One region of the Pseudaeromonas pectinilytica genome, then DNA from elsewhere that is predicted to be linked to it. Evidence: predicted binding sites of a transcription regulator. Region 1 holds the regulator's gene; the other holds the start of a gene.
What was found. Region 1 encodes LexA, which represses DNA repair genes until DNA is damaged. Its sites were predicted from a motif close to ANCTGTNTNNNNANACAGNT; they were not measured.

Region 1 (18,708 bases):
ACACCGTACTTGGCCATCTGATCCAGATACTGGTTGTGGGCGTGGCTATTAAAGTCAAAAGCGGCCTGGCTGAGTTCTCCTGCTTGGTATTGTTGCTCTTGGGAGTGACGGACACCTTGTGGCCCCCATCCCAGCAGTGGTTTATCAATGAAGCTGTGCCAGGCACTGCGCCAGAACTGCAGACGAAAGCCAAGGGAGGTGTTTTGGTCGCCCCCGGACAGATAGAGGGTCATATCCTGTTTGGCCTCATGCAGACGCTGGGTGACACCTAGCTGGGGTACGGCACTAAGCAGCACCAATGCTATGACCGAGCCAAGCAGGGTGATCTTGAGGCGTTGATTGAGCCAAGGGAGAAACAGGCGATACCAGGCCAGCAGGATCAGCGGTAACAGTATCCAGCCGCCTCGGGTACCCGAGAGCAGACTGCCGAGCAAGCCCATGCCGCTGGCGGCAAGATAAAAGAGGGTTTCGCTCCGCTTGTGTTGGTGATAAGCCCAGACCATGGCGCAGAGACTGAGCAGCCCCAGAGTCAGGCTGATATCGCCACTCTGGATGGGCATCATATCCTCAAAGGCTCGGGGCAAATGGCGAACAAATTTATCATATAGCGCTATGGTGCCTGCCCCTATGGCACCGATGCCGATCCCGCGCATCAGGCTCTGGAAGCTGGGGCGATAGAGGCAAAGCAGGGGTAACATCAGGGCCAGCATCAGTAGACGGCTGGGGCGATCTAGATTTTTTAGCTCACCATCATGGTCAGCCCAGACCGCCAGAGCTTGGCTGACAAAGAGCAGTAGCAGGATCCAGCACAAGGAGCGTGCGATCGGTGACAGAGTGACGTTCCGGATATAGCATAAATAGCCGATACCAAGCAGAAAGATCCCCAAAAAACTGATGGAGTAGCCGCTCTTCAGTGTGATCGAGAGGGCGCCAAGACCAAAGACCAGGAGTTGGATCAGTCGCATTAAATGGGGTGAATGAGCTTCTGTATCGAGGGTCAGGTTCACTATGAAGTCCGTCTGGTCAGTTGTTCTAACACCTCGGACGCCGGTGTCCGAGGTGTTCTGGTTGCCTGAATTGCGTGATGACTTTAGCGGTTCAGCCATTCCATATATTCGGCAACACCTTCGGCGACACCCCGGAACTGGACGTCACAACCAGTGGCGCGCAATTTGGTCAGATCCGCCTGGGTGTAACTCTGATAGTGGCCTTTGAGGTGATCCGGGAACGGAATGAACTCGACCTGGCCGCGACCATGGTGCTTGACCACGGCTTCAGCGATATTTAGGAAAGGTTCGGCACGCCCGGTTCCGCAGTTATAGATGCCGGATTTACCTGCGTTCTTCCAGAACCAGATATTGACCTTGCAGACATCTTCGACGTAGACGAAATCGCGGGTCTGACCGCCGTTGCCAAAACCGTCACAGCCTTCAAACAGTTTGGGATTTTGTCCGGCCTTCATCTGGTTGTTCAGATGGAAGGCCACGCTGGCCATACTGCCCTTGTGCTGTTCACGGGGGCCGTAGACGTTGAAATATTTGAGACCGACAATCTGGCTGTTGGTGGTCGGCAACAGGCGGCGAACATATTCATCAAACAGGAACTTGGAGTAGCCGTAGACGTTCAGCGGTTGTTCGAAGCGGCGATCTTCGATGAAGTTGTCGTTGCGACCACCATAGGTAGCGGCAGATGAGGCGTAGATAAACGGAATGCCGCGCGCGATGCAGAAGTGCAGCAGATCCTTGGAGTAATCGTAATTCACCTCCATCACGAACTTGCCATTCCACTCTGTGGTGGCCGAGCAGGCTCCTTGATGGAAGATCGCCTCGATTTCGTCCCACTCTTCGAAGGGGTCGCCGGCAACGACGCGGGCGAGGAATTCATCCTTGTCGATGTAGTCGGCAATATCCAGATCGACCAGGTTGGCAAACTTGGTGCCATCGGTCAGATCGTCCACGGCGACAATATTTTTGTGACCGGCCTGATTGAGAAGTTTGATGAGATTACTGCCGATAAAGCCAGCGCCACCAGTGACGATAATCATAAGCTGTTGCCTCGCAAGGAGCCGAAAGAGAGAGAACCCGGATGCTCGAGTTTATCATGCCCGACATAAACGGCGAAGCCTTGGTCAGCTTTTGCGTCTGGTCACGCTGTGGCTCTTGGTCGGAGATGTTGTGTCGCCACATGGTGATAAGATGAGCGGCGGTGGCGATTGTCACATGCAAGTTGGGGTTAAATAACAAATTATAACGAGACGTGGGTAACCTATCCGGCAAATGGCCTATTGATGTGCTATGCCCTATAGAGTAGTTACTCATATTTAAAGGGTTACCATGAAGACCAAAGACAAAATAATTTTTGCGGCGATTGAGCTGTTCAATGCCCAGGGTGAGCAGAATGTCACCACCAACCATATTGCCGCTCATCTCGGTATGAGCCCGGGTAACCTCTATTATCACTTCCGAAATAAGGAAGACATCATCCAGGCGATTTTCGAGCTCTATGCTCGGGAGCTGGCCACTTTATTCTCTCTGGATGCCGATATGCCGCCGGAACATCTCGGGAGCTTGCAGACCAGTCAGCTTTATCTGGAGCGCGTGCTGTATGTGATTTGGCGCTTCCGCTTTGCCTATGACAACCTGCCGGACATACTGGCGCGCAATGAGGCGCTGAGTACCTGGTACCGCAAGATCCAGGAACCGGTGTATGGCCTGATGCAGCGTCATATGGAAGGGTTGCGGAGTCATGGCGTATTGATGGTCAATGATGAGGATCTGAATAACATGCTGCATCTCATGAAGCAGCTATTGATCTTCTGGGTGGCCTACCAGCGGACGCTTAGTCCGGGCGTGGCGGTGAGCAAGAGCGCTGTGTTTGGCGTGATCCCCAAGGTGTTGTTCCTGTTCCGTCCCTATGTGACGGCAGAGTATCAGGCCGAGTTGGCCGGAATTGATGCCTATTTTCGTGCCAAGCAGGCGGAACATGATGGGGCTGTGGCATAACCATCCACCACGTAAACAAAAGGGGGCGAGTCATGACTCGCCCCCTTCATTTTTTGGGGTGCCGGGGGCTGGATCGGCGCTCAGCGTGGACGGGGAGGCGCTACTGAGTTGCGTACCACCAGCTCCGGCTGCACGTTCAGCGCCTCGACGGTGAGCTCCTTGTTGCGAACCCGGCTGACCAACAATTCGACGGCCAGCTGGCCAAGTTCTGCCTTCGGATGGCGGATGGTAGTGAGCGGAGGGCTGGAGAAGCGAGCCATTTCTACATCGTCATAGCCGACAATCGAGATGTCTTCCGGTACCCGCAATCCAGCTTGCGTTGCGGCGCAGATAGCCCCAATCGCCATGGGATCGTCAAAGGCGAATACCGCCGTCGGTTTCTCCGGCCGCGCCAGCAACTGCTGCATGGCATCGAAACCACTTTGCATCTCGTAATCCCCTTCGAGGATATTCTTTTCGGCCAGGCTCAAACCGGCTTCTGCCAGCGCATCCCGTACCCCATCCAGTCGTTGCTGGGTGGTTTGCTTGCTTAATTGTCCGGTGATGCACACCAGCTCGCGATGGCCCTGACTCACCAGATACTGTCCGGCGAGATAGGCGCCGATACGCACGTTGTCGTTGATGACGTTAGCAAAGTCGCATTGGCCACCCCAATCCATGACAACCTGGGGGACGCTCTGATAGCTGCGCAGCAGAGCCTGGATTTCGGCATCAATGTCGGTGCAGATCACCAGCAGGCCATCGACGCGCTTTTCCATCAGCATGCGTAAATAATGACGCTGACGCTCCAGTTGGTTTTCGGTATTGCAGAGGATCAGGCTATAGCCCTGGGTGAAGCAGTAGTCTTCCACCCCTTTGACCACTTCGGCGAAGAAGGGGTTGGCGCTGGCTGTGACCAGCAGGCCGATCGTCCGGGTATGATTCACTTTCAGACTACGAGCCACAGAATTTGGGGCATAGTTGAGCGCAGCCACAGCCTCCAGCACATGGCGGGTGGCATCCTCGCTGACGCGCCGCGTATGGTTGAGAACGTGGGATACAGTAGAGATAGATACTCCAGCCCGAGCGGCGACATCTTTGATTGTGGCCATCTTGCGTCTCCTGAAAAAAGGCAGCGAACCTTAGCAGATTTTGTGCCGGAAGATTGAGAGATATTTCTCATGCTTCCTTTATCCCTCAATAGTAGGCATAAACCCCGAAGATGGTGTCATTCGGGCGGATATTGCACCAGCCAGATGTGAGTAAAAAGCCGTCATTCATAAAAGCGTAATATGCTGGCTTTGTTTTCGATTGTTTCAGAATAATATGGCGGAAAAACTAATTGTTTGGTTTATAAATCTAGTTATGTTGCATTTGTCGGTATTGTTTCAATGATAATTGTCTGCTTGGCGGAAGAATATTTTCGTCTTTCTCTCTTGTGTGTGATTCGGCGCAATGATAGAAAACTCGGAACGAGTCGCTGTACCCCAGCAGACTGTGCCAAAAAAGCGCCCGGCGCATAATCAACAAAAAAATAGAGGGAAGACAAGATATGAGTAAATGGACTAAAGGCGCGCTGACTGCGGCCATCGCAGTTGGCTTGTTTGGTGTGGCTTCTCAAGCCATGGCGGACGATACCATCAAGATTGCCATTGCTGGCCCCCAAACCGGCCCGGTTGCCCAATATGGGGACATGGAGTTTGCCGGTGGCAAACTGGCCGTTGAAGAGATCAACAAGGCCGGTGGCGTGAACGGCAAGAAGCTCGAAGCTGTGCTGTATGACGATGCCTGCGATCCCAAGCAAGCCGTTGCCGTCGCCAACAAGATTGTGAACGATGGCGTCAAGTTCGTCATCGGTCACCTCTGCTCTGACAGCACCCTGGCAGCATCCGATGTCTATGAAGATGAAGGCATTTTGATGATCACCCCGGCTTCTACCAGCCCGAAAGTCAGTGACCGTGGTTATGAGCTGACCATGCGTACCATAGGCCTGGACAGCGATCAGGGCCCGACCGCCGCCCGTTACATCATCGATCACGTCAAGCCGAAGACAGTCGCCATTATCCATGACAAGAAACAATATGGTGAAGGCATTGCCACCAGCGTACGGGATGAACTGAAAAAGGCTGGCGTCAATGTGGTCGCCTTTGAAGGGATCACTGCGGGCGACAAGGACTTCTCCGCGCAAATCGCCAAGTTGAAGAAAGATAACGTCGATTTCGTCTACTACGGTGGTTACCACCCAGAGTTGGGTCTGATCCTGCGTCAGGCCGCCGAAAAGGGTCTGAAGGCCAAGTTCATGGGTCCGGAAGGCGTGGGTAACAAGGATATCTCCGCGATTGCGGGTCCGGCCTCCGAAGGTCTGCTGGTGACGCTGCCGAAGCGTTACGATCAGGAAGCGGCGAATGCGGCCCTGGTTGCGGCGCTGAAGGCGAACAAGCAGGATCCGTCCGGCCCGTTCATCTGGACCACTTATGCCGCGATCCAGAGCGTGGTTGCCGGGATCAAGCAAGCCGGTGAAGAGCCTGCCGATGTGGCCAAGGCCCTCAAGGCTGGCACCATCCCGACCGTGATGGGCGATCTGCAATGGGACGCCAAGGGTGACCTGAAAGGCTTCGAGTTCGGTGTCTTCGGTTGGCACCAGGATGGCTCCTCCAGCACGCTGCAGTAAGCTTCAGCTTTGCAACCCGAGGGGCGGCCTGAGCCGCCCCTTCATTTATCGTCCCGCCTGGCGGGACGACTGTCATCACAATGTCGGGTGCACAGGGAATTTCTCCTATGTCGGAACAATTTTTTTACTTTATCCAGCAACTGCTCAATGGCCTGACCATTGGCAGTACCTATGCGTTGATCGCCATTGGCTACACCATGGTCTACGGCATCATCGGCATGATTAACTTCGCTCACGGCGAAATCTATATGTTGGGGTCGTATGTCGCCTTTATGGTGATTGCGGCCCTGATGATGATGGGGATCGACAGCACTGTGCTGCTGATGGGCAGCGCCTTCGTTATCTCGATCATTATTACCAGCTGCTATGGCTGGACCATAGAGCGGGTGGCCTATCGCCCCCTGCGCGGTAGCAACCGGCTGATTCCGTTGATCTCCGCGATTGGTATGTCGATCTTTTTGCAGAACGTGGTGCGTTTCGCCCAAGGCTCGCGGGACATTGCGATGCCAGCGCTGGTCACCGGCGGCTTTGAGTTCGGTCCTGATAATTTTGCCGCCAGCCTCTCCTGGATGCAGATCATCATCTTCGTGGTGACCTTTGTCACCATGTATGGCCTGACCCAATTCATCGCCCGTTCCCGCATGGGCCGCGCCTGTCGCGCTTGTGCCGAAGATATCAAGATGGCCAACCTGCTGGGGATTAATACCAACAACGTCATCGCCCTGACCTTCGTCATCGGTGCGGCACTGGCCTCCATCGCCGGGGTCTTGCTGGGGATGTATTACGGCGTCATCAATCCGTCCATCGGCTTCATGGCAGGCCTCAAGGCCTTCACTGCGGCGGTTCTCGGCGGTATCGGCTCCATTCCTGGCGCCATGCTGGGTGGTCTGATCCTGGGGGTAACCGAAGCGTTGACCTCCGGTTATCTGAGTTCCGAATACAAGGATGTGGTGGCATTTGCCCTGTTGCTGGCGATCCTGTTGTTTATGCCGACCGGTATTCTTGGCCGTCCTGAAGTGGAGAAGGTGTGATGCATTTTAAACATGCCTGTATTGCCAGCGTGATGACGCTGCTGCTGACTCTGTGGTTGTTCGGCTTCCAGCTGCAAGCCGAGGGTGTTGGTCTGACCGTGGTCAGCCAGTTGGGGACCAATGGCCCCGCCTTGCTCATCGGTGTGGCCATAGTGTTCTTCTTCCAGCTGTTCCGTGAGCGGATCCTGGGTGCCTTTGGTCAAGTGGGTGCACGGACACCCAAGCTGGTGCTGCCGAGCAAGAGCGACAAACCAGGGCTCTATCGTCTGGGGACCTTGCTGATCCTGGGTGCGCTGATTGTGCTGCCGTTTATCGCCAGCCGGAGCGTGGTCGACTTGGCGACGCTGACCCTGATCTACGTGATGCTGGGACTGGGTCTCAACGTGCAGGTCGGTCTGGCTGGTTTGCTGGATCTGGGCTACGTCGGCTTCTATGCCGTTGGCGCCTACAGCTACGCCCTGCTGAATCAATACTTCGGTTTCAGCTTCTGGGAGGCCTTGCCGCTGGCCGGATTGCTGGCTGCCGGATTCGGTTTCCTGCTCGGCTTCCCGGTGCTGCGTTTGCGCGGGGATTATCTGGCCATCGTCACCCTCGGCTTTGGTGAAGTGATTCGTATCCTGCTGAATAACCTTAACTTCATTACCGGTGGTCCGAACGGTATCTCCGGTATCCCGAAACCGACCCTGTTTGGTCTGGAGTTTGCCCGCAAGGCGGACGAGGCCGGTGGGCAAACCTTCCATCAGTTCTTCGGCATCAAATATGTGGCGGACCATAAGGTCATCTTCCTCTATCTGATGGCCGTGTTGCTGGTGCTGCTGACCCTGTTTGTCATCAATCGTCTGCTGCGCATGCCGCTGGGACGGGCGTGGGAAGCGTTGCGGGAAGACGAGATTGCCTGCCGCTCCCTGGGGTTGAATCCAACCGTGATCAAGCTCAGTGCCTTTGCCATCGGTGCCGCCTTTGCCGGTTTCGCCGGTAGCTTCTTCGCTGCCCGGCAGGGCTTTATCAGTCCGGAGTCGTTCAACTTCATCGAATCGGCCATCATTCTGGCCATCGTCGTGTTGGGGGGCATGGGGTCCCAGTTGGGTATAGTTCTGGCCGCTATCATCATGACCCTGCTGCCGGAAATGGCGCGCGAATTCAATGAATACCGGATGGTGATGTTTGGTCTGTTGATGGTGGTGATGATGCTGTGGCGGCCGCAAGGTCTGCTGCCGATGACCCGTCAACACATGGAGGTGCCGAAATGAGCAAGATGTTGGAAGTTTCGGATCTGACCATGCGCTTTGGTGGTCTGGTGGCCGTGAACAAGGTGGCCCTGCAGGTGGAGGAGAAACAGATCGTCTCCATCATTGGGCCCAACGGTGCCGGCAAGACCACGGTCTTCAACTGCCTGACCGGCTTTTATCGTCCCAGTGGCGGCATCATTCGCTATGCCGGTGAGGAGATCCAGGGGTTACCGGGTCACCTGATTGCCCGTAAAGGGGTGGTGCGTACCTTTCAGCACGTGCGTCTGTTCAAGGAGATGACGGCGCTGGAAAACCTGTTGGTGGCTCAGCATCGCCACATGCATGGCGGTCTGCTGCAGGGCATCCTCAAGACTCCGGCCTTCCGCCGTGCCGAAAAGGAGGCCCTGGATCGGGCGCTGTTCTGGCTGGACAAGGTGGGCTTGACCGAGATGGCTAATCGCCCGGCTACGGGCTTGGCCTATGGTCAGCAACGTCGCCTGGAGATTGCCCGCTGCATGTGCACCCAGCCCAAGCTGTTGATGCTGGATGAGCCGGCCGCGGGTCTGAATCCGAAGGAGACCCACGACCTGGATGATCTCATCCGCCTGCTGCGCGATGAGTTCGGGGTATCGGTGTTGCTGATCGAGCATGACATGAAGCTGGTGATGGAAATTTCTGACCAGATCTATGTGGTCAACCAGGGGTGTCCGTTGGCCGAAGGCAAGCCGGAACAGGTGAAGAACAATCCGGCCGTGATCAAGGCCTATCTGGGCGAGTTTTGAGGTATCCCATGCTGGAATTCAAGAACGTTTCCACTTATTACGGCAAGATCCAGGCGCTGCACGATGTCAGCTTGCACATCAATCAGGGTGAGATCGTCACCCTGATCGGTGCCAACGGCGCCGGTAAAACCACCCTGCTGATGACGCTGTGTGGCGATCCCAAGCCACAATCCGGGCAAGTGCTGTTTGAAGGGCAGGACATTACCCAATGGCATACCGCCAAGATCATGCGCGGTGACATCGCCATAGTGCCGGAAGGGCGCCGCATCTTCAGTCGTCTGACGGTCGAAGAGAACCTCTACATGGGCGCCTTCTTCGTCGACAAGGCAGAGCAAGAGAGCCTGCTGGCCGAAGTCTACGAGCTGTTTCCGCGTCTCAAGGAGCGGGTGCATCAACGGGCGGGCACCATGTCCGGTGGTGAACAGCAGATGCTGGCTATCGGCCGTGCCCTGATGAGCAAGCCGCGCTTGTTGTTGCTGGACGAGCCCTCGCTCGGGCTGGCCCCCATCATCATCCAGCAGATCTTCGAGATCATCGAACGGCTGCGGGATCGGGGCATGACCATCTTCCTGGTGGAGCAGAATGCCAACCAGGCTCTGAAGCTGGCGGATCGTGGCTATGTGCTGGAAACCGGCCGTGTGGTGTTGGCCGGCACAGGTGCCGAGTTGCTGGCCGATCCGGCGGTACGCCAGGCTTATCTGGGGGGGTGATACCCGCTACCGCTGATTGCGGCAGCCAGAAACGAACCCTGTAGTAGAACGAGGGATCATCCGATGTGAGTCGGATGATCCTTTTTTTTAACAATCGGGTAAACTGGACGCTGATTTTGACAGGAGTAGCCCATGTCCGAGTTCCAACATATTTCCCTGGCCGCCGCCGATACCCTGCTGCAGGCTGGCGCGGCGCGGCTGGTGGACATTCGCGATCCGGCCAGTTTCCGTAGCGCCCATGCGCCCGGAGCTTTTCATCTGACCAACGACACGCTCGTCTCCTTCATGCAACAGACCGATTTTGAGACCCCGGTGCTGGTGATGTGCTATCACGGCCATAGCAGCCAGGGGGCAGCCCAGTATCTGGTGAACCAGGGCTTTACCGAGGTCTACAGCGTGGATGGTGGCTTTGAAGGCTGGCGCCTGGCATTCCCGGTGGAAACCTCCGCTGCAGATGGGCAAGGTCGGGTGTCATGAAACAATTGCTGGTGATCAATGATGCGCGTCTGGCACAAAGCCTGGCCGACTATCTCTCCAGTCGCGGCATGCATTGCGAGCTGACTCAGTCCGAGGTCGGTATTACCGTCTGGCTGGCGGACGAGAGTCGCAGCGGCGAGGCTGAACCCGAGGTCAAACGCTTCCTCAAAGAGCCCTATCATCCGCGCTATGCCGAAGCCTCCTGGCAGAGCGGTACGCCGAATAGTCGTATCGATTACAGCGCTGGGCACCACAGTCTGACCGCGCATTTTTTGATGCAGGCAGGCCCCGTGACCTTGCTGGTCATGGCGCTGTGTACCTGCTTGTTTATCCTGCAACTGATTGGCCTGAATCTCTATGCCAGCCTGAGTTTCCATCAGGACGTCTCCCAACTGAGCGGCTGGCAGATCTGGCGCTTTGTGACTCCGGCGTTTTTGCATTTCTCCGCCCTGCACCTGATCTTCAACCTGATGTGGTGGTGGTATCTGGCTGGATTGGTGGAGCGGCAACTGGGCACCAGTAAATTGCTGACCCTGCTGCTGGTAGGGGCCGTGATCCCCAATTTATTGGAGTTTCTGCTCTCCGGGCCGGATTTTGGTGGTCTGTCGGCGGTGGTCAATACCCTGGTGGGTTATTGCTGGATCATCGGTCGCATGAAGCCTGACGGCGAGGTCAAACTACAAGATGGTATCTTCATCTTCATGGTGGTCTGGCTGGCCATCGGCTTTAGTGGCCTGTTGGGCAACAATCTGGCGAATGTTGCCCATCTCAGCGGTTTGGCCATTGGCCTGCTGCATGGTTGGCTGGATGGCCGCAAATCGGCCGCGTCTATATCCTGAGCGGCTTATTGATACAAGAAGTTGGTAAACAGCAGGTCGCGGATGACTTTGCGACCCTCTTCCTTGGTCAGTAGCTCTTCGACCTTGGCCTTGCAGGCGAGACGGGTTTTTTCCCGTCCTTCCTGGGACTTCACATCATCCAGGCTCTGGGCACCCAGCAGAGTGTTGATGGCGTCTCGCAGCAAAGGGTCGTGCTTCTTCAGCAGTTCGATATCGGCGGCGTTGTCGACCATGATATCGACCTTCACCCGCACGTAACCGAGCGTTGGCCCTGTGGTGATGAAGTTGGTGATGAATTCTGGATCCAGAGTGTAGTAGCCAATCCCGGCCGGTTGTGCAGCGCCTTCGCCCTCGCCGCCTCCGGCTTGGGCAAGCGCGGTCAGTGGAGCCAAGCAGGTGGCGAGCATCAGCAGGAGGATCGGCAGTGTCTTGCGCATGAGGTCGGCTTCCGGTCGGTGGATAAAAAAGGGCGATGGCGCTCATTCTTGGCGGTGCACGCTTGGCCGTCAAGAGTTCTCCTCTTTACTATGGGTGCGGGATGGCGATTTTGTGTTGTTTCTTTGATGGGTGTGTCTTTGCAAGCTGTATTCCCTGAGTCTGATTGGTGCGCGGTCGCGCCCCTGTCGCGGATTGACTGGTTGCCTCTGGATCCGGCTGTGGTACCTCAAGCGGTTCTGGGCTGGTTGGCCGAGCAGGGTTCGCTGACCCGACGGCTGCGAGCCGAGGCCGGTGAATTGTCGGTGATCTGCCTGCAGCAAGGGGTCACGGATGACGAGCCCGGGCTCTGGCAACGACAGGTGTTGCTCTTGAAATCAGGCCGACCCTGGGTTTGGGGCCTGACCCAAGCGCCGTTGAGCACCCTGGCGCGTTATCCGCAACTGGCCACTCAAGGTGAGCAGCCGTTGGGCGACTGGTTGTTCGGGGTGGCGGGTGCGACACGCGAAGGGCTGGTCTGGGCCGATCTGGTTGCCGATCCGGCTCTGCGTCAGGTACTGGCGGCATGGCAATTACCAGCACCTAAGGTGCTGTGGGCGCGTCGTTCACGTCTGGTGTTGCCCGGCGCTGAATGTGCCATTACCGAAGTATTTTTACCGGATGCCCCCTTGTATGCGGGTGTCGAGGAGAAGGAATAACCATGCAGCTGGTGACGCGGACCCCCTGGGCCGCCTATTGGCAATTGGCCCGGATGGACAAACCGATTGGCACGCTCTTATTGCTCTGGCCAACCCTGTGGGCGCTGTGGCTGGCGTCGGCCGGGCAACCGGATTGGTGGGCTCTGCTGGTCTTTACGCTCGGCGTCTTCCTGATGCGCTCCGCCGGGTGTGTGATCAATGATTATGCCGATCGCCATGTCGACGGCCATGTCAAACGGACGGCCCAGCGGCCATTGCCAGCCGGGCGCTTGACGACGCGGCAGGCGCTGCTGTTCTTTGCCGCCTTGGTGGGCTTGTCGTTTTTGCTGGTGCTGACTCTCAACCGATTTACCATAGTGCTGTCATTGATGGGGCTGGTGCTGGCTGTGCTCTATCCCTTTATGAAGCGGGTGACGCATCTGCCGCAACTGGTGTTGGGCTTAGCCTTCTCCTGGTCCATTCCCATGGCCTGGGCGGCGGTGACCGGTGACTTGGCCTGGAGCACCTGGTTGCTTTTCATGGCCAATGCGACCTGGACCGTGGCCTATGACACCTACTACGCCATGGTGGATCGGGATGATGATGTGCGCATCGGCGTCAAATCGACGGCGATCCTGTTTGGTCGCTATGATCTGCGCATCATTGCCCTGTTGCAGCTCGTCACTTTGCTGTTGCTGCTGTTGGTTGGTTGGTTACAGGCTCTGCCGTGGCCGTTCTACGGCAGCTTGTTGGTAGCTGCGGGCCTGTTTGCCCAACAGGGCTGGTCAGCACGAGGGCGGGATCGGGATGCCTGCTTCCGGGCCTTTCTGGCCAATAACTGGGTGGGGGCCGTGATTTTCTTGGGCATCTTCTTGTCAGGTCTGTTGGCGGGATAGCTAGTTTTATTTATAACTCATTGATTTTATTGTTATGTCATAAAGATGTCGGCTCGGTGTCGTCACCTGTCGCCCCTGGATTAGCGGATAGTCTCACTCGAACACCAGAAGCAGAGGGATCACAATGAATGTTCGTAAACTTAGACTGCAGCGACACTGGTCCCAAGACCAGCTCGCGCAATTAAGTGGCCTGAGTATCCGCACCATCCAGCGTATAGAGCGGGGGCAGACTCCGGGGCTTGAATCATTGAAATCTCTCGCTGCTGTTTTTGATGTTCCCGTCGAAACACCACCAGAGGAACAGGACATGACACCGGAACAACCCATAGATCCAGTAGAGCAAAGAACCATCGAATACGTTCGCGACATCAAGGGCTTTTATTCACACGCCATCAAGTATGTGCTGGTGATTACCATGCTCTTCATCATCAACCTGGCAACGGCGCCTGGCTATATCTGGGCCTGGTGGCCCATGTTGGGTTGGGGCATCGGGGTGCTGTTTCATGGTCTGAATGTGTTTGAAGTGTTTAACTTCTTCGGACCGGCATGGGAAAAGCGCCAGATCGAGAAACGACTGGGTCGCAAGTTGTAACGCGGGCAGAAACAATAAAGCGCCCCTGAACCCTGCGCCAATGGCCGGGTTCAGGGGCGCTTTGTATTTACTGCGTCCGGACGTTAACGGGCGGGCATCAGCAGGGTGCGACGCACCCGATCCGGGAGCAGGGGCAGCAAGATGGCCGCCAATTCCGCCAACGCCTCGCCATCCCGAGTCACCGGCTGATCCTCCCCTTGGCACTGCAGATACTGTTCTTGCTGCAGGCTCAGCAATAAGGTCTTGAACAGGCTCTTGTCGCTGAATTCCGGGGCATGAATGCCATGCAGGGTCGCCAGCCGTACCGCCATCATCTGACTGTCTGATTCCAACTGCTGCAGGGTGATCGCCGGCTGCTGTTGGATCTGTGACAGTGTGATGGCGTAGCGTTGCAAGGTTTCCTGAATGCTCTGTCCCAATAACAGCAGCCGCATCTGCTCTTCCGGACGCACCCAGTAGCCATCGCTGTGTTCTTCGATCAACGCCAGATCTTGGAATGCGGCGAGAATGGCCGGCACCTGGGTATCCAGCTCCTCCAGTTCATAGCGCAGGAACAACTCATTCTTCAGCAACGGATAAATCCGGCGGCAGCGCGCCAGCAGATCGACATGATTCAACCCCTCATTGCGTTCGATCAGGGTGGCGACCAGGCTGGGCAGTGCGAACAGATGCAGGATCGTGTTGCGGTAGAAGGTCATCAGGATTGCCTGGTAGCGATCCATGCTGATGATTTGACCGAGTTTGTCTTCTTCCACCTGGAACTTGTTCAGCTCCAGCGCCTGCTCCAGCAACTCCTCGGCACTGGCTGTCGGCACCGTATCGAATGGGCTGTAGGGCACCCGCTGCAACAGTTCGGTGTACAGGCGGATCTGGGCCAGCAGATCTTCCCGCGGCAGTGCCTGTTTGTCGGTGGCCAGCAGCGCCAGCGCACTCAGGGTCAGGCCATTGACCGCGGCGGCATCATTGATGCGAGTCATCAGCTGCTTGGCCAGAATATCCACGGTCGCAGGCAACCACTCGGGGCGGCATTGGCTGGTCGGATCTATGTCCTCCCGCCACTCGGGAACCTGTTGCTGCAGGAACTGATGCAGGGTGAGCGGTTCACCGAAGTTGACGAAGCTGCGGCCAAAGTTGCGCAATTTACCCAGGATCCCGACCACCTGCCACAGGCTCTCTTTCTCCTTGCAGCTGCCCTTGAGCTCCTTGAGGTAAGTGTTCACTTCCATCACATGCTCGTAGCCCAGATAGACGGGGACAAAGGTCAGGGGTCGCTTGATGCCGCGTAACTGTGCCTGCAGCGTCATGGCGATCATGCCGGTCTTGGGTTGCAACAGCCGTCCGGTGCGGGAGCGGCCGCCTTCGGTGAAATACTCCACCGCATAGCCACGGGCAAACAGCTGGCTCAGATATTCACGAAACACTGTGCTGTACAGCTTGTCGCCTTTGAAGCTACGCCGCAGGAAGAAGGCACCGCCGTGGCGGAACACGGGTCCTGCCGGCCAGAAATTCAGGTTGATCCCGGCGGCAATATGCGGCGGTACCATGCCCTGATGGTAGATGACATAAGAGAGCAGCAGGTAGTCCATGTGGCTGCGGTGGCAGGGCATATAGATGATCTCATGCCCTTCCCGTGCCAGCCGGCGCACCTTCTCGGCCCCACGGACCGTGATACCGCGATAGAGCTTGTTCCATAGCCAGCCGAGGAAGTAGTCACCGAAGCGGATCAGGCGATAAGAGAAATCGGATGCCATCTCGTCGAGATAGCCCAGGGCTCGGGCGCGCATCTGCTCCTCGCTGCTGCCTTCGCTCTGCGCCTGTTCGGCGATGGCGCGGACTATGTTGTCGCTGCGCAACAGTTCACGAAACAAAGCCTGGCGATCGGGCAGCCGTGGCCCCTTGGCGGCCTGACGCTGGCGGCTGAAGTGGATACGCGCCACTCGTGCCAGTTTGTGAGCCACCACTTCGTCGGTGCCGAGCTCGGTGACCAGGCTGCGGAGGGAGACTGGGGTCGAGAAGCGGACCCGGTTTTCCCGACCGTACAGCAGTACCATAGCGGCCTTGCGCAACGCGCCCGGCGTCTGGTGCGGCGGCTGTAGCCGGTGAGGGCGTTCACGGCCCGGGGCGCGATGCCACAGCAGAGTCACCGGAACCAACTGGATATCCAGTTGCGCGTTCTGTTCGTGCAGACTCAACCATTCGCGGAAGGTGTCCAGATGGGGTATGCCGCTGCGCTGGCTGCCGAAGAGCGACGGCGTGCGATCCAGGCAGACATAGCGGGGATGACTCTGGCCCTGTAGGACCAGCGGCGCAAATGGATTGGGTAGCCCCAACTCCTTGGCACAGAGCTCCAGGGTCAACAGGTCACTCAGCGAATCTGTGCTCAGGGCGTACACGATGGGACGGCCCAAATCAAGACCCAATTGACTCAAAGGATCTTCCGGGAGACTGCTGTGATTGACCAGTAGACGAACAGGCAAGCGGCATAGGGCCTGAGCCAGGGAAAAGCTGAAGGACATGGTGCTGTATCCTCAATAAAAATGCGGCGCCAGCATAGCAAAACTGGCCCGACTTGTCGTGAATTGCTGACCCAGGTCATGGGCGGTTCTCTTTTGTCGGCTTTGCCCGGCATTTACCTTGCACTTGATAAATGCCTGTATATACTCACAGTTATCTGTATAAATAGACAGGCAAACGCCATGAAACATCTGACCCCTCGCCAAACTGAAGTGCTGGAACTGATCAAGGAATGCATGCAGCAGACCGGTATGCCGCCGACCCGTGCCGAGATTGCCGCCCGTCTGGGCTTCAAGTCTGCCAATGCGGCGGAGGAGCACCTCAAGGCCCTGGCGCGCAAGGGGGTGATCCACATCATGCCGGGGACTTCCCGTGGCATTCAGCTGCTGCAAGAGGATGTGGTTGAAGAGGAATTGGGTTTGCCATTGATTGGCCAGGTGGCCGCGGGTGAGCCGATCCTGGCGGCCGAGCACGTGGAAACTCACTACCAGATCGATCCGGCCATGTTTCAACCCAGAGCCGATTTCCTGCTGCGGGTGCAGGGGATGAGTATGAAGAATATCGGTATTCTGGATGGCGATCTGCTGGCTGTGCACAAGACCGAACAGGTGCGGAACGGTCAGGTCGTCGTCGCTCGGGTCGGTGATGACGAGGTCACGGTCAAACGCTTCGAGCGTAAGGGCAATCAGGTGCGCTTGCTGCCGGAAAACGAAGAGCTGGAGCCGATCCAGGTCGATTTGACCGAGCAGTCCCTGAGCATTGAAGGGCTGGCGGTGGGCGTGATCCGCAACGGTAGCTGGCACTAACTGGCTGTTTCAAATCGCCGACACTCACCGCAGTACTAAACAGCTCTTGCGTGGCTGGCATGACGAGACAGGGCCCTTCACGGGCCTAATGCCAGTTGCGTTAGCAAAGGCGAGATAGCCTGTTGCGCCAACCGTTGGCGGCAGGGATGCCGCCATCGAGCCCCCATGGAAGGGTTTACGGCGAGTTGGCGAGAGAGGTTGTCTCGCCCGAACCTCTTGACTGGCCCGCATTGCCTTCCCCAGCTCTTGTGTTAGCCCCTTGCAGACTGTCATGGCATGTGAGCATGCAGTGGCAATTTCCCCGTTCCAGAGCTTTCCCCTTGGGGTAGAATGGCATTTTTCCCCTCAGGTCTCTGTTGCTCCGATGTTTCATATCGCCCTGTTTGAACCGCAAATTGCTCCCAATACCGGCAATATCATCCGTCTGGTGGCGAATAATGGCTGCCATCTGCATCTCATTGAACCCTTGGGCTTCGATTTGGAAGAGAAAAAGCTGCGTCGGGCCGGTCTGGATTACCATGATCTGGCCACTGTGACACGCCATCACAACTATGCGGCATTTGCCGAGGCGATGCAGGGGCGTCGGATTTTTGCATTGACCACCAAGGGCAGGACGCCTCACACCACTCCTGCCTATCAGGCCGGTGATGTTCTGCTCTTCGGCTCGGAAACCTCCGGCCTGCCCGATGCGGTGCGCAATAGCTTGCCCCAGGATCATCTGATCCGCATCCCCATGCTCAGTAGCTCGCGCAGTTTGAATCTGTCGAACGCCGTGGCCATTGTCAGCTACGAGGCCTGGCGCCAGCTGGATTTCGCCGTCGCGGGCGGCGACAACGAAGCCTGAGTGTCTATACTTTGCTCATCATCGTAATCACTGGGGCTTCGTGCTTGAAGGTGGCTTGATATGAGCTCTGCCACTCGCTGGCTCTATCCACTGTGTATCAGCATCCTGTTGATGATGCCTCTTGGCCAGAGTGCATTGGCCCGGGAGTGCGTGGCCGTCATCACGGCGGGAACCGGGCACCATTTTTGGCGAGCCATTGAATCCGGCTCTCTGCAGGCTGGCAATGAGCTAGGGGTCGATATTTTCTTTCGCGTGCTCTACGACGAAACCTCGGTCGATGCCCAGGAGCAGATCTTGCGGGAAGCCCTGGAAAAGCAGTGTATCGGCGTGGTACTGGCGCCCAATTCGTCAGCACATCGTAAGACTCTGGATCTGTTCAGACAGAAAAATTTACCGATTGTGTTGATCGATCGGAGTATGGCTCTGGGTGCTGTCTACGCTCAGGTCATGACCAATAATTATCGGGCTGGTCAACAGGCGGCGCGAGAGATGGTCGCGCGCCTGAGAGGCGAGGGTTCGGTGACGGTTTTAAGGTTGAAACCGGGCGTGGCTTCCACCGATGCCCGTGAACAGGGCTTTCTTGATGAGATCAAGAAATCCAGTTTGAAGTTATTGCCGGCCGTTTATCTTGGCTCCGGGATCGTTGAAATCCGACATAATGCGGATATTTATTTACAGCAGCATATTTCAGAATTGGATGGTTTATTTACTCCTAATGAATCGTCGACTTTGGGTGTCATGGCAGAAATAAAAAGAAAAGGCCAGGAAAAGCGTCTGGTACATATTGGTTTTGATTATAATCGTTATCTAATTCAGGGGCTTGCATCCGGAGAGGTTGATGGTTTGTTACTCCAGCAGCCCCATGCTATCGGCTTTCAGGGTGTCAAGTTGGTCATGGCGGCTCACGGCGGCCAGCCTGCACCACAGGAGGTGATCTACACTCCGGTATATTATCTTACCGCCGAGAATATGCACTCCGCACAAGCGCAGCAATTTCTTGATTTATATAGTGATGAAGGGAGTATGATGCGAATTAGGAAATAAAAACTCCCAGCGTAGGTTATTCTTTATTTCTTTATTTCTTTATTTCTTTATTTCTTTATTTCTTTATTTCTTTATTTCTTTATTTCTTTATTTATTTATTTGTTTGTTCTGTGAGGTGGCAAGAATTTAAGCTGAATTAACTATGTTGTTATTTAATTGTTTGCTCGCTCAATATTATTG
Region 2 (9,498 bases), on a different contig from region 1:
AGCCTTTGAATCGAATGGAGGATCAATGTAGATTAAATCTACTTTTCCACGATATTTTTTTAAAAGGTGACTCATGACCTGAAGGTTATCACCCCAGAAAATTTTATTAATCCATCCATTTTCATCTTCTTTTCCATATACTTCTTTTAGTTGTGCAGGAAAATATTGTGTGCTCCGAAAAGGACGCTTACCTTTCCAATTAAGCATTGGATATCCTTTAATCGGTTCAAATTCGTAATTTTCAATATTGTTTGTTTCTTCGATTTTCATTTTCGCCTCAAATATATAATTTAAATGTATTTTTATTAATTGCAAAATTTCCAATTCTTTTTATCGCAATAGGCCCTAGCACTACAGTCGACACACGTCTTATCTGGTCTTGCTTTCAATGAAAAATCTTTGTTTTCAATTCGATCAACAATACGGTCAAATTCTGCAACTGTTTTATCAATTGTCCCGCTAGCCTTGTTAAATGAAATGTTAGGCAACCCATTGGTCTCACCAGTGAAATAAAGATGCATCTTACTCACTTGATAACCATAACGTTCCTCAACCAGATGAGCGTATATTTCTAGCTGTCTTTTATGATGCAATATGCGCTCTTTATCTCGCTCCATATCGGGTTTGCGCTCTGATTTAAAATCAACCAATTCAACGGTTCCATCAGAGCCTTTTATTAAATCTACGCTTCCAGTAAGCACATAACGCCCTTTCACTAATGAGATATCGACTTCCGTTTCTTTTATGTCTGACCAATCTCCGCCTTTTCTATCTACATATCGCATTACATGCTGAAGGGCTGCGCCTAAAGTTGACTCACCAAGATACATTCGCTCTCTATTTGCCAAGTTCTGATAGTTTTCCATCAACCACGATTGAATATTCGCTCTCGTAATCTGAGATTCCTGCCCTCTAATAGCCATTTTATGGATATCTTCTAGAGTTTCATGAATCAAAGTACCGAATAACATCGGACTAGCCTTCACAGGCTGAAACTCTAGATCTTTAAAGAGCCTATATTGTTCTGCACAGGTCTCGAATAAAGTAATGTGTGACGTAAAGGCATATTCTTTCTTTATGTTCACATCCTTAACAGACTCGAACTCCAGAGACGACAGCTCAGATTTAACCGATCGCCAATACGTTAACTTCTCTGTGTATTCAGTAAAATGATGAGAGGGAGTTTTTCCATGTCCAGATTTCTCTTGTCCTGTCAGTACTAGTAAGTTTTGAGGCCGCGAAAATGCGGTGTAATAGAGTCGCCAAAAATCGAAATACTTCGTATCTTCCAAAGGCTCAAATGACTTTTTAGCCAAATATTGATTTTCAATAATTTCATCTAGCTCAGTGTATTGCTTACGTGGGGTTGCCTCTAATGAACCTACGAAAACAATTGGAAACTCCAATCCTTTAGATTGGTGTATCGTTAGAAATGAAACGCAACCTGAAGGTGCGTACTCTGACATGTCCTCGTATTCATCAATTCCACCCTCATGTAAAAATCTGATGAAATTATCAAATAAATCTCGAAGGTTAGCATCTAAGTACTTTGGATTTAAAACACTAACTCGATGCAAATATTCAAACTTTCCGAGCATCCGACTAAACTGAGCAAGGTTTCTCTGAGCTCTCAAATGTCCATTATCTTGATCGAGGTATCTTGCAAATAATGGGAATTGCAAAATGTCATAAAATATACCCAAGAATGAACTATCAGCGTTTTTAGTTAAATTAATGTGTTCATGTGCTTTTTTCTTACACCATTTAACCAGCTCAATTTGTTCTGGCTTACCCAATTCCTCCAAAAGCGGAGCGATGCAGTGCTGTTCATAGTACTTCCAAATTGGTATAGCCTTACCTTCCTCTGTACGATTTTTACGATCGGGGAGAACCATGGGGAATACAAGATGAAATAGTCCAAGAACTAATCGTATTTCTTCTCGTTCAAAGAATAAATTTGCACGAGGAGAATACACTGGTATTCCCTTATCTTCTAAGGATTGAGCTAGAGCCTTTACTTTATCGCTTTTAACTGACCTAAATAAGAAAGCAACCTGATTCCAATCTTTCAGTTTACCGTTATCTCTTAAGTGCATTAGGAGTTGATATACATCCTGATGCCAATCATCACCTTCTGGGGTGATTGCACTAATTACGGTAGGTCCATCAGGAAAGTTATCATCTCTCGCAACTATATTTTTGGGGTAGCGATAATTAATTCCCTCACGAAGCCACGGTTTATCTCCCATGTATGTATCGTAAAAGTTTACAATTTCTGGATGAGATCGATAGTTAGTGGATAACCTAATTTGTTGACAATCGCCAGATGGAAAATTTTGCGGAAACTCAAGTATATTCCTTACGGTTGCGCCTCGAAAACGATATAGTGCTTGGTCATCATCTCCAACAACACAAAGATTTTTCTTCTGTCCCATCAATAGAAAGAGTAGCTTTTCTTGTATGGTGTTTGTGTCTTGGTATTCATCCACCATTAGATAATCAAGCTTTTCTTGAAGCTCGCCCAGTAGACTTGGATTCTCGCGAAGTAAAAGGTAAGTCTCGAGCTGAATACATGAAAAATCTAATGCATTATTTTTACTAAGCAGGGCTTGATATATGCAGTAGCTATCGCCCAGTGCCTTTATTGCAATGTCTGGTGATTGGCATAACACCTCAACGTCTAAAGCTTCCTCAGACGCCTTGTTCAACCAACTCATCAAATTTTCTGACTTTACCCAAGCAGGTAGTTTGTGCTCACCTTGAATATGTTCAATACCTTCAATATCCCTGAACTCTCGCAAGTTTTGATACAGAAAATACTGCTGGTCAAACTGATCCATCAATACAAAAGACCGTTTCAGACGTGTAAACTCTCGATGCTCTTCTAGTATTCTTAAACAAATAGAGTGAAACGTACCTAAATACATTTCGTTTACATTAAAATCTATCCCCAACTCAAGAATTCGGTTCGAGATTCGAGTCTTAAGCTCTTGTGCGGCTTTCTCGGTAAATGTAACAACTAATAACCTATCAGCTACTGCTCCATGTTTATTTATTAAATTAATAATTCGCTCAACAAGTGTGTAAGTCTTACCTGAACCTGGACCGGCAATGATTAATAATGGTCCTTTGTGATGAGCTATTGCTTGCTGCTGATACTTGTTAGGTGATGCCATAAGATCCTTCTCCGACTAAAACTATGCTCTGTAACCTGGAGCAATCGCTAGGTGAACAACACCATAAAGTGCCTGGCTATTACGCAACCAAAGCTGATACTCAAAGCCCGTTAATGAGTGTTCCGTAGAACAATCCACATGCCATTGGCGAAGCAAATACCCAGCGGTTGCAGCCCTAATCTCAACCTTTAGAACGCCACCCGTCATACCATAATCCAGCTCAATCGCTTCGCTGTGCTCAATACGTGGATGCGGCACTAACTCCAGCTCAACAAATCGGTTCCATTGCCGGTCTTGGGTTTCGAGCTCACTTTCTTTGATAACAGAGGGCGACAAAGTGGAATCTTCAAGCACGACCGCTGCTTTAATTCGGGTCAGCACAAAGTCACGGAACTCATTATGCTTGCGATCAAAACCACGAACGTGCCAACGCAGGCCATTGTCCACCAGCGTATGCGGCACAATTTCACGCGTTGTTTCACCACTCGATAACGATACATAGGTGATACGCAAGGCTTTGCCTTTGTGTATGGCTTCGGTGACTTTCGCCACTATCGATAGATTCGGTTTGTTAAGGTGATAAGGCGCTTCACAAGCCAGTGGTGGTTTTACCTTTCCAGTAAAGCCATCTCCGTATCCTTGGCTAATGGTTGCCAGTGTTCTCACAACGTCATAGTCGAACAATGGGGCAAAAGCTTCACCACGCTTATGCAATTTGAGCTTTTGGTCATACTCAATGTTGCCTGGCGCAAGCTCTCGGTAAAGGGTGAAGTCTTTCGTTGCTTGTGCAGCGGCTATGCTGAAGCGATCGACTAAATCCGCTCGCACCGCTTCGCCCTTAAACAATAAGGTGAAATCGATGTGGGCAATGCGATCCCTGGTTGCTTGTGGCAACTGCGCTATCTGTGAAAGCCTATCTGACTTCGCCACTACCGTTTGTTTCAGACCATCATTTGTCATGCGTCTTGTTTATCCAATTCAACCAGTTTCTTAAAACTCTGTTTATAAAGTACGGTCAGACATCGCGTAATCACATTGAATAGTGTCACTCAATGCTGCTCTTTATCCGCAATGACTTAGCAATCTCTACCGGTTGAAGCTGAACAGATGGCCATAAAACACTGAATAGGCTTCAACCTAATTAAATTTATTAGGTATCATCCTATCACAAATTACTTTGTAGGGAAGACTAAGCGGCAACTTTTTGATCTGGATTGCAATTGCCGCTCAGGTATGGGCGTGAAGACATTGTTTTATGCCATTGCTGATAGCCGCTATCAATACGCTACCCGAACCAGTGGCACCACGATGTTACCGCGATGAGCTCCCCCTTTGTCCGACTCTGTAGACATCAGGGCTCGTTGCTCACTCTCCCGAATGCGCCTGGCAACTTCTGCCTGGGCTGGTAGCAATGGCAGCATCCCTTCAGCAATCGCGTCTGGGGCAGACTCTTGGCCACAGGACATCAAATGCTTCCATGGATCTTTAAGAAAGCGCTCGAACGTGATGCCAAATTCAATGATGCGGGCAGAGACGAAGATTTCGCCCCAGTATTCAATGTAGGTGTCTTGGTACATGGAAAGATTCCTCTTGTTGGTTAAACCATGAGTTCACTTTCCATTTTCCAGAGGTTTTCAAATATGCAAGGCTTACCTTATAGAGAGCTACAAAGCTTTAAATCGATTGCGGGCATCTTTGTAGTCATAGTGGGCATGTTCTGAGCCACGATGATACAAATCATCCAGGTAAGTTTGTTCCTGCGGCAACTCGTCTTCGCTGATTTCGCGCCACCAATGTTTGTTGGCACCTTTAACACCGTCATGCCAGCGGTAACCACGCTCTTTTAAATAGTCCTTTACGTCAAACGGCGCACCAAACGCACGAACTAACACAGTTCGCCTGTCTGCTTCAGACAACAAGTTTGCAACGGACTCGGGCAACAAATGAAACAACCAGGCCATCGCCAAACAATCGGTTGCAGCTCGGTGTCCTTCATAGAACCAACCTAAGCGAAGCAGCAGGTACTCAAGCTTTCGACTTTCAAAGCCCAGCGCCTTCCAATCTATGCCGCTAGCTGAACAGGCCCAAGATAGATGGCCTAATGCGGCAAACCGCTTTTCAAAGAAAGGACGATCAAACTGCGCATTGTGAGCAACCACCAGCGGATCATCGGATAACCAACTCGCAACCAGTGAATCATCAATGTGCTGGCCTTGAACCATATCATCGGTGATACCGGTTAACTCGGTAATCAGCTCGGGGATTGGCTTGCCGGGATCTTCATACAAGCTGATCACATCAACAATCGACACAATCCGCTGAGCAGAGGGGCTGTAAAGCATCTTAACCATACCAAGCTCAATAATGGACTCGTCATCGGCAGATAGTCCGGTTGTCTCTGTATCGAGCAGCACCATTGGCTGTTCATCACCGACCATAGGAGAAAGTTCAAGTGGCCAAGTCTGCGGCTCACGCGTTAATGGAATACGCTCCAGCAATCTAAAATCTTCTGGTCTTTCTGGGATATCCGCGAGGCGCTCTAGCGGAAATGGCGCTGGGGCTCTTGTCATTGATGGTTCCTCTTCAATTCTATTATTCGCTTTGGGTTATTTCACTGTGCCCTGTTCGTTTATAAACGCATTTGTACAAAATGCACCTTGGATACCTCAGCGTTTTTTTAATCTTTCTAATGGTTGAACCCATGTATGAAGGCTTTGACTAAGTCTATCAGAAAGCCTTAGCCAAACCGTTTAGGTAACCCTTACCGATACCCTTTACGTATGGCTTAGCCACCCCCTTTTCAAACGGTTGCAAAAGGCTTGAACTGAGTTCGACTGAGCATTTTAAAGATGCTCCTGACTTCGCTTTAAGCCAGTAAATTCAATACGAAGCGGAATTTTACTAACTGTTTGTAAACCCTTTGCAAAGGGTTCAACAAGCCTTGTCTGACGGTTACTTGACCCATGCGTTAACCAGTAGCAGTAACAGGATCAGTAACAGAAACAAGAGCAGTAGGCAGAAGCAGTATTGTCCAAGCCTTGCAGGCTTTGACGAGGGCGAGCGATCCCCCACATCTAGTTTTTCAACACAAAAAATAAATCACCGACAACACAGTGTCTTACTCGAACAACACCAGTTTTACCTACAATTTTACTTGTAGAAATCAGCATAGCATTAGATACTGTATAAACAAACAGTATTAATTGTGATTTTTCGAGGTTCGTCATGAGTGTCTCGCTGATAGGCCGTAGCGGCGCACTTGCCTTCATCAAAGCCAAGCGCCTTCGTATTCCATTGTTCATGGAACGTGTTTCTGCTGGTTTTCCCTCCCCAGCGCAGGATTATGTTGAGCAAACGCTCGACCTCAACGAGCTGTGCATCAAGCGACCGGCTGCAACGTTCTTTGTGCGTGTTGAAGGTGATTCAATGATTGATGCCGGGATTCACCCAGATGATATTTTGGTGGTTGATCGCTCTGTCCAAGCAGAACACGGTGACATTGTCATCGCGGGTATCCATGGTGAACTCACGGTAAAGGAGCTTCAACTCAGGCCTTGCGTCAAGCTGATCCCAAGAAACCCGGCGTATGAGCCCATTCATATTCCTGAAGGGACAGAGTTAGAGATATTTGGTGTGGTCACCAATGTGGTGCGAAACATGCGCCGCAAGTCGTGACTATCCCATGCCAGTATTTGCCTTGGTGGACTGCAACAACTTTTACGCCAGTTGTGAGAAGCTGTTTCGTCCTGATTTAAAAGATACGCCGGTTGTGGTGCTGTCCAACAATGACGGCTGCGTGGTTGCACGGTCGCGTGAAGCTAAGTTACTCGGTATAAAAATGGGCGTACCCGTCTTTCAGATCAAATCTGAAATGCAGCGCCATGGCATTTTGGCATTCTCGTCCAATTACGCGCTGTACGCAGATTTGAGCAGTCGAGTGATGCGCACTTTGGAAGAGATGGCACCACGAGTAGAGGTTTACTCCATTGACGAAGCGTTTTTGGACTTAACCGGTATTGAGTCGGCCATATCTCTTGTCGAGTTCGGACAACAAGTGCGAGAGCGCATAGACCACTGGATTGGGATCACCGTCTGTGTCGGCATTGCACCTACTAAAACACTCGCCAAGCTGGCTAACCATGCCGCCAAGAAATATCCCGCCACTCAGGGGGTTGTAGACCTGACCAATCCAGATCGGCAACGTCGATTGCTCGCATTAGTCCCAGTTGATGATGTTTGGGGCGTTGGTAAACGGCTTTCTAAGCGTTTAAATGCGTTGGGTATCACCACAGCCTTAGATCTCGCCAATGCCTCTCCTAGAGCCATCAGAGACCAGTTTTCAGTGGTTTTAGAGAGAACCGTCAGAGAGCTCAATGGTGAGTCGTGCATTGAACTTGAAGAGATCCCGCCAATTAAGAAACAAATCGTCTGTAGTCGTTCATTTGGCGTAAAAGTGACGCACTTTGAATTGTTACGTGAAGCCATATGCGAATACGCAACCCGCGCCACTGAGAAGCTTCGCAAAGAACAGCAGCAAGCCAAAGTGATGACCGTCTTCATACGAACCAGCCCCTTTAAGGACAACGAGCCGCAGTACAGCAATTCCGCATCGGGTGAGTTACTGACCCCCAGTTGCGATACGCGGGATTTTATCGAGCTGGCCAATCACTTACTCAAGCGAATTTGGAAGGATGGTTTTCGTTATGCCAAAGCGGGCGTCATGCTGTCTGACTTTTACGATCCAGGCATGTTTCAACCAGGACTATTCGATGACGTATCGACCCGCTCTAATAGCCAACAGTTAATGTCTGTATTGGACACCATTAACCAAAGTGGTGCCGGAAAGGTTTTCTTTGCTGGACAAGGTACGAAGAAAGATTGGTCGATGAAGCGAGAGCATTTGTCTCCCGCTTATACAACACGCTGGGACCAGTTGCCACGAGTGAAGTAGCGCAGTTAACTCAATAGGCATTCACTCTGCGACGCAGCATGTTGAGCTTATCAACCTGGCGTCGAATATCACTGAAGAATTCTTCTTTCTCCATGGCCAGCGCTAACTCCCATTCTTTGGCTAGACCTTGGCAGTCCAAAAATGAGTATCTCAGCTTCGTCTTTGAAATACTCAGTCCTTTACTAAAGACTACGCGCTTGCCTCGTTGACCGTGAAAGCTGTTGATGTACCACTCAATGCCAAAGCCATACTTAAAGTCTCTGATACGGACACCAAGCAGCCCCCAATCTTTAAAGGGCGCATTCTCACGAACCTTGTAATGGGTAACCCAAAAGTCATCAACTTCAGCTCGTGCCAGTGCTTTTAGCCTGTCCGTTTCTTGCTGAAGTAAATCTGATACATCTGCTTTCCATTGTTCATTGACGATTTCTACCAAACCAATTTCTCCATCCAATTAACCCCAAAAGCCAAAACCACTATCCGTTTGGCTTTTGGATCGAAACGCCAAACGTAAAACTGCCGTAACAATCACTGTTTGGCGTCTCGATATAAATCAACTCGCGTAATTCCATACCTGACAAGGGATACAGGCCGATTTCACTTAAAAACGCCTAAAAAGACGTATTGCCATGAAAATACAAACCGTTTGGCAAGTTCAGGCCAGAATGCAAACGACGTTTGGCGTCTCGATTTTTTTGGCTAGGTTATCCGCCGCCAAACCGAGCCTATTCTCATACTTTTGCGAAAATGCAATAGGCAGATAGATGAAAGGATTTGTCACCTTTCTGCCCACCTCCAGTGCACCGAATCCTGATAATGACATTTGAGTGAACCGCCAGAGCACTTGGAAATGCCCAAGCGTGACCAGTGCGGTTGATTGAAAACCGTTAGAGCACTTTGAGTGCACAGGAGATAAGTATGTTTGTACTAGGCGTAGATATCGGTTACTCAAACCTGAAGCTGGCAATTGGCCAATCAGGTAGTGAACCGAAAACCATTATTCTACCTGCGGGTGCCGGTCCAGCGGATCGTATGCCGGAGCGTATCGGTGGAGGCGATGATGACACTTGTTTGTATGTCTCTGTCGATAATGAGCGTTGGGCCGCTGGTGTTCCTGCTGGACGCCTTCAAGGCTGGGAACGAGAGCTTCACCCGGAATATCCCACCACAAAAACCTATAAGGCACTTTTTCATGCCGCCTTGTTAATGGCTGAAACAGAATCCATCGATTTGGTTGTCACTGGATTACCGGTTTCCCAGTTTCATGAACCACAACGTAAGTCTGATCTTGTGCAGCGTTTAAAAGGTGTCCATCAAGTGACGCCTAAGCGCAGCATCACAGTTCATGACGTCAAAGTGCTGCCGCAGCCT

Region 2: umuD (translesion error-prone DNA polymerase V autoproteolytic subunit) is a predicted target of LexA. The motif match lies at 6,356-6,375, and genes of this name have one in related genera.

Annotation. Positions count from the first base shown of each region.
Region 1 is NZ_BAAGVN010000349.1:260-18,967, reverse strand. It holds gene ACYVG7_RS17370 (O-antigen ligase family protein) at 1-1,106, opposite strand, end outside; gene rfaD (ADP-glyceromanno-heptose 6-epimerase) at 1,091-2,044, opposite strand; gene ACYVG7_RS17360 (TetR/AcrR family transcriptional regulator) at 2,334-3,002, shown strand; gene ACYVG7_RS17355 (substrate-binding domain-containing protein) at 3,083-4,093, opposite strand; gene ACYVG7_RS17350 (branched-chain amino acid ABC transporter substrate-binding protein) at 4,534-5,652, shown strand; gene livH (high-affinity branched-chain amino acid ABC transporter permease LivH) at 5,760-6,683, shown strand; gene livM (high-affinity branched-chain amino acid ABC transporter permease LivM) at 6,683-7,933, shown strand; gene livG (high-affinity branched-chain amino acid ABC transporter ATP-binding protein LivG) at 7,930-8,694, shown strand; gene ACYVG7_RS17330 (ABC transporter ATP-binding protein) at 8,703-9,404, shown strand; gene glpE (thiosulfate sulfurtransferase GlpE) at 9,537-9,881, shown strand; gene glpG (rhomboid family intramembrane serine protease GlpG) at 9,878-10,720, shown strand; gene ACYVG7_RS17315 (flagellar basal body-associated FliL family protein) at 10,726-11,157, opposite strand; gene ACYVG7_RS17310 (chorismate--pyruvate lyase family protein) at 11,296-11,853, shown strand; gene ubiA (4-hydroxybenzoate octaprenyltransferase) at 11,856-12,728, shown strand; gene ACYVG7_RS17300 (2TM domain-containing protein) at 12,853-13,320, shown strand; gene plsB (glycerol-3-phosphate 1-O-acyltransferase PlsB) at 13,404-15,836, opposite strand; gene lexA (transcriptional repressor LexA) at 16,017-16,640, shown strand; gene ACYVG7_RS17285 (tRNA (cytidine(34)-2'-O)-methyltransferase) at 17,005-17,484, shown strand; gene ACYVG7_RS17280 (substrate-binding domain-containing protein) at 17,596-18,528, shown strand.
Region 2 is NZ_BAAGVN010000301.1:506-10,003, forward strand. It holds gene ACYVG7_RS12215 (DNA methyltransferase) at 1-270, opposite strand, end outside; gene ACYVG7_RS12220 (ATP-dependent helicase) at 306-3,176, opposite strand; gene ACYVG7_RS12225 (WYL domain-containing protein) at 3,198-4,136, opposite strand; gene ACYVG7_RS12230 (hypothetical protein) at 4,454-4,753, opposite strand; gene ACYVG7_RS12235 (3'-5' exonuclease) at 4,841-5,746, opposite strand; gene umuD (translesion error-prone DNA polymerase V autoproteolytic subunit) at 6,402-6,851, shown strand; gene umuC (translesion error-prone DNA polymerase V subunit UmuC) at 6,859-8,127, shown strand; gene mobI (conjugative transfer protein MobI(A/C)) at 8,138-8,563, opposite strand; gene ACYVG7_RS12255 (ParM/StbA family protein) at 9,046-9,498, shown strand, end outside.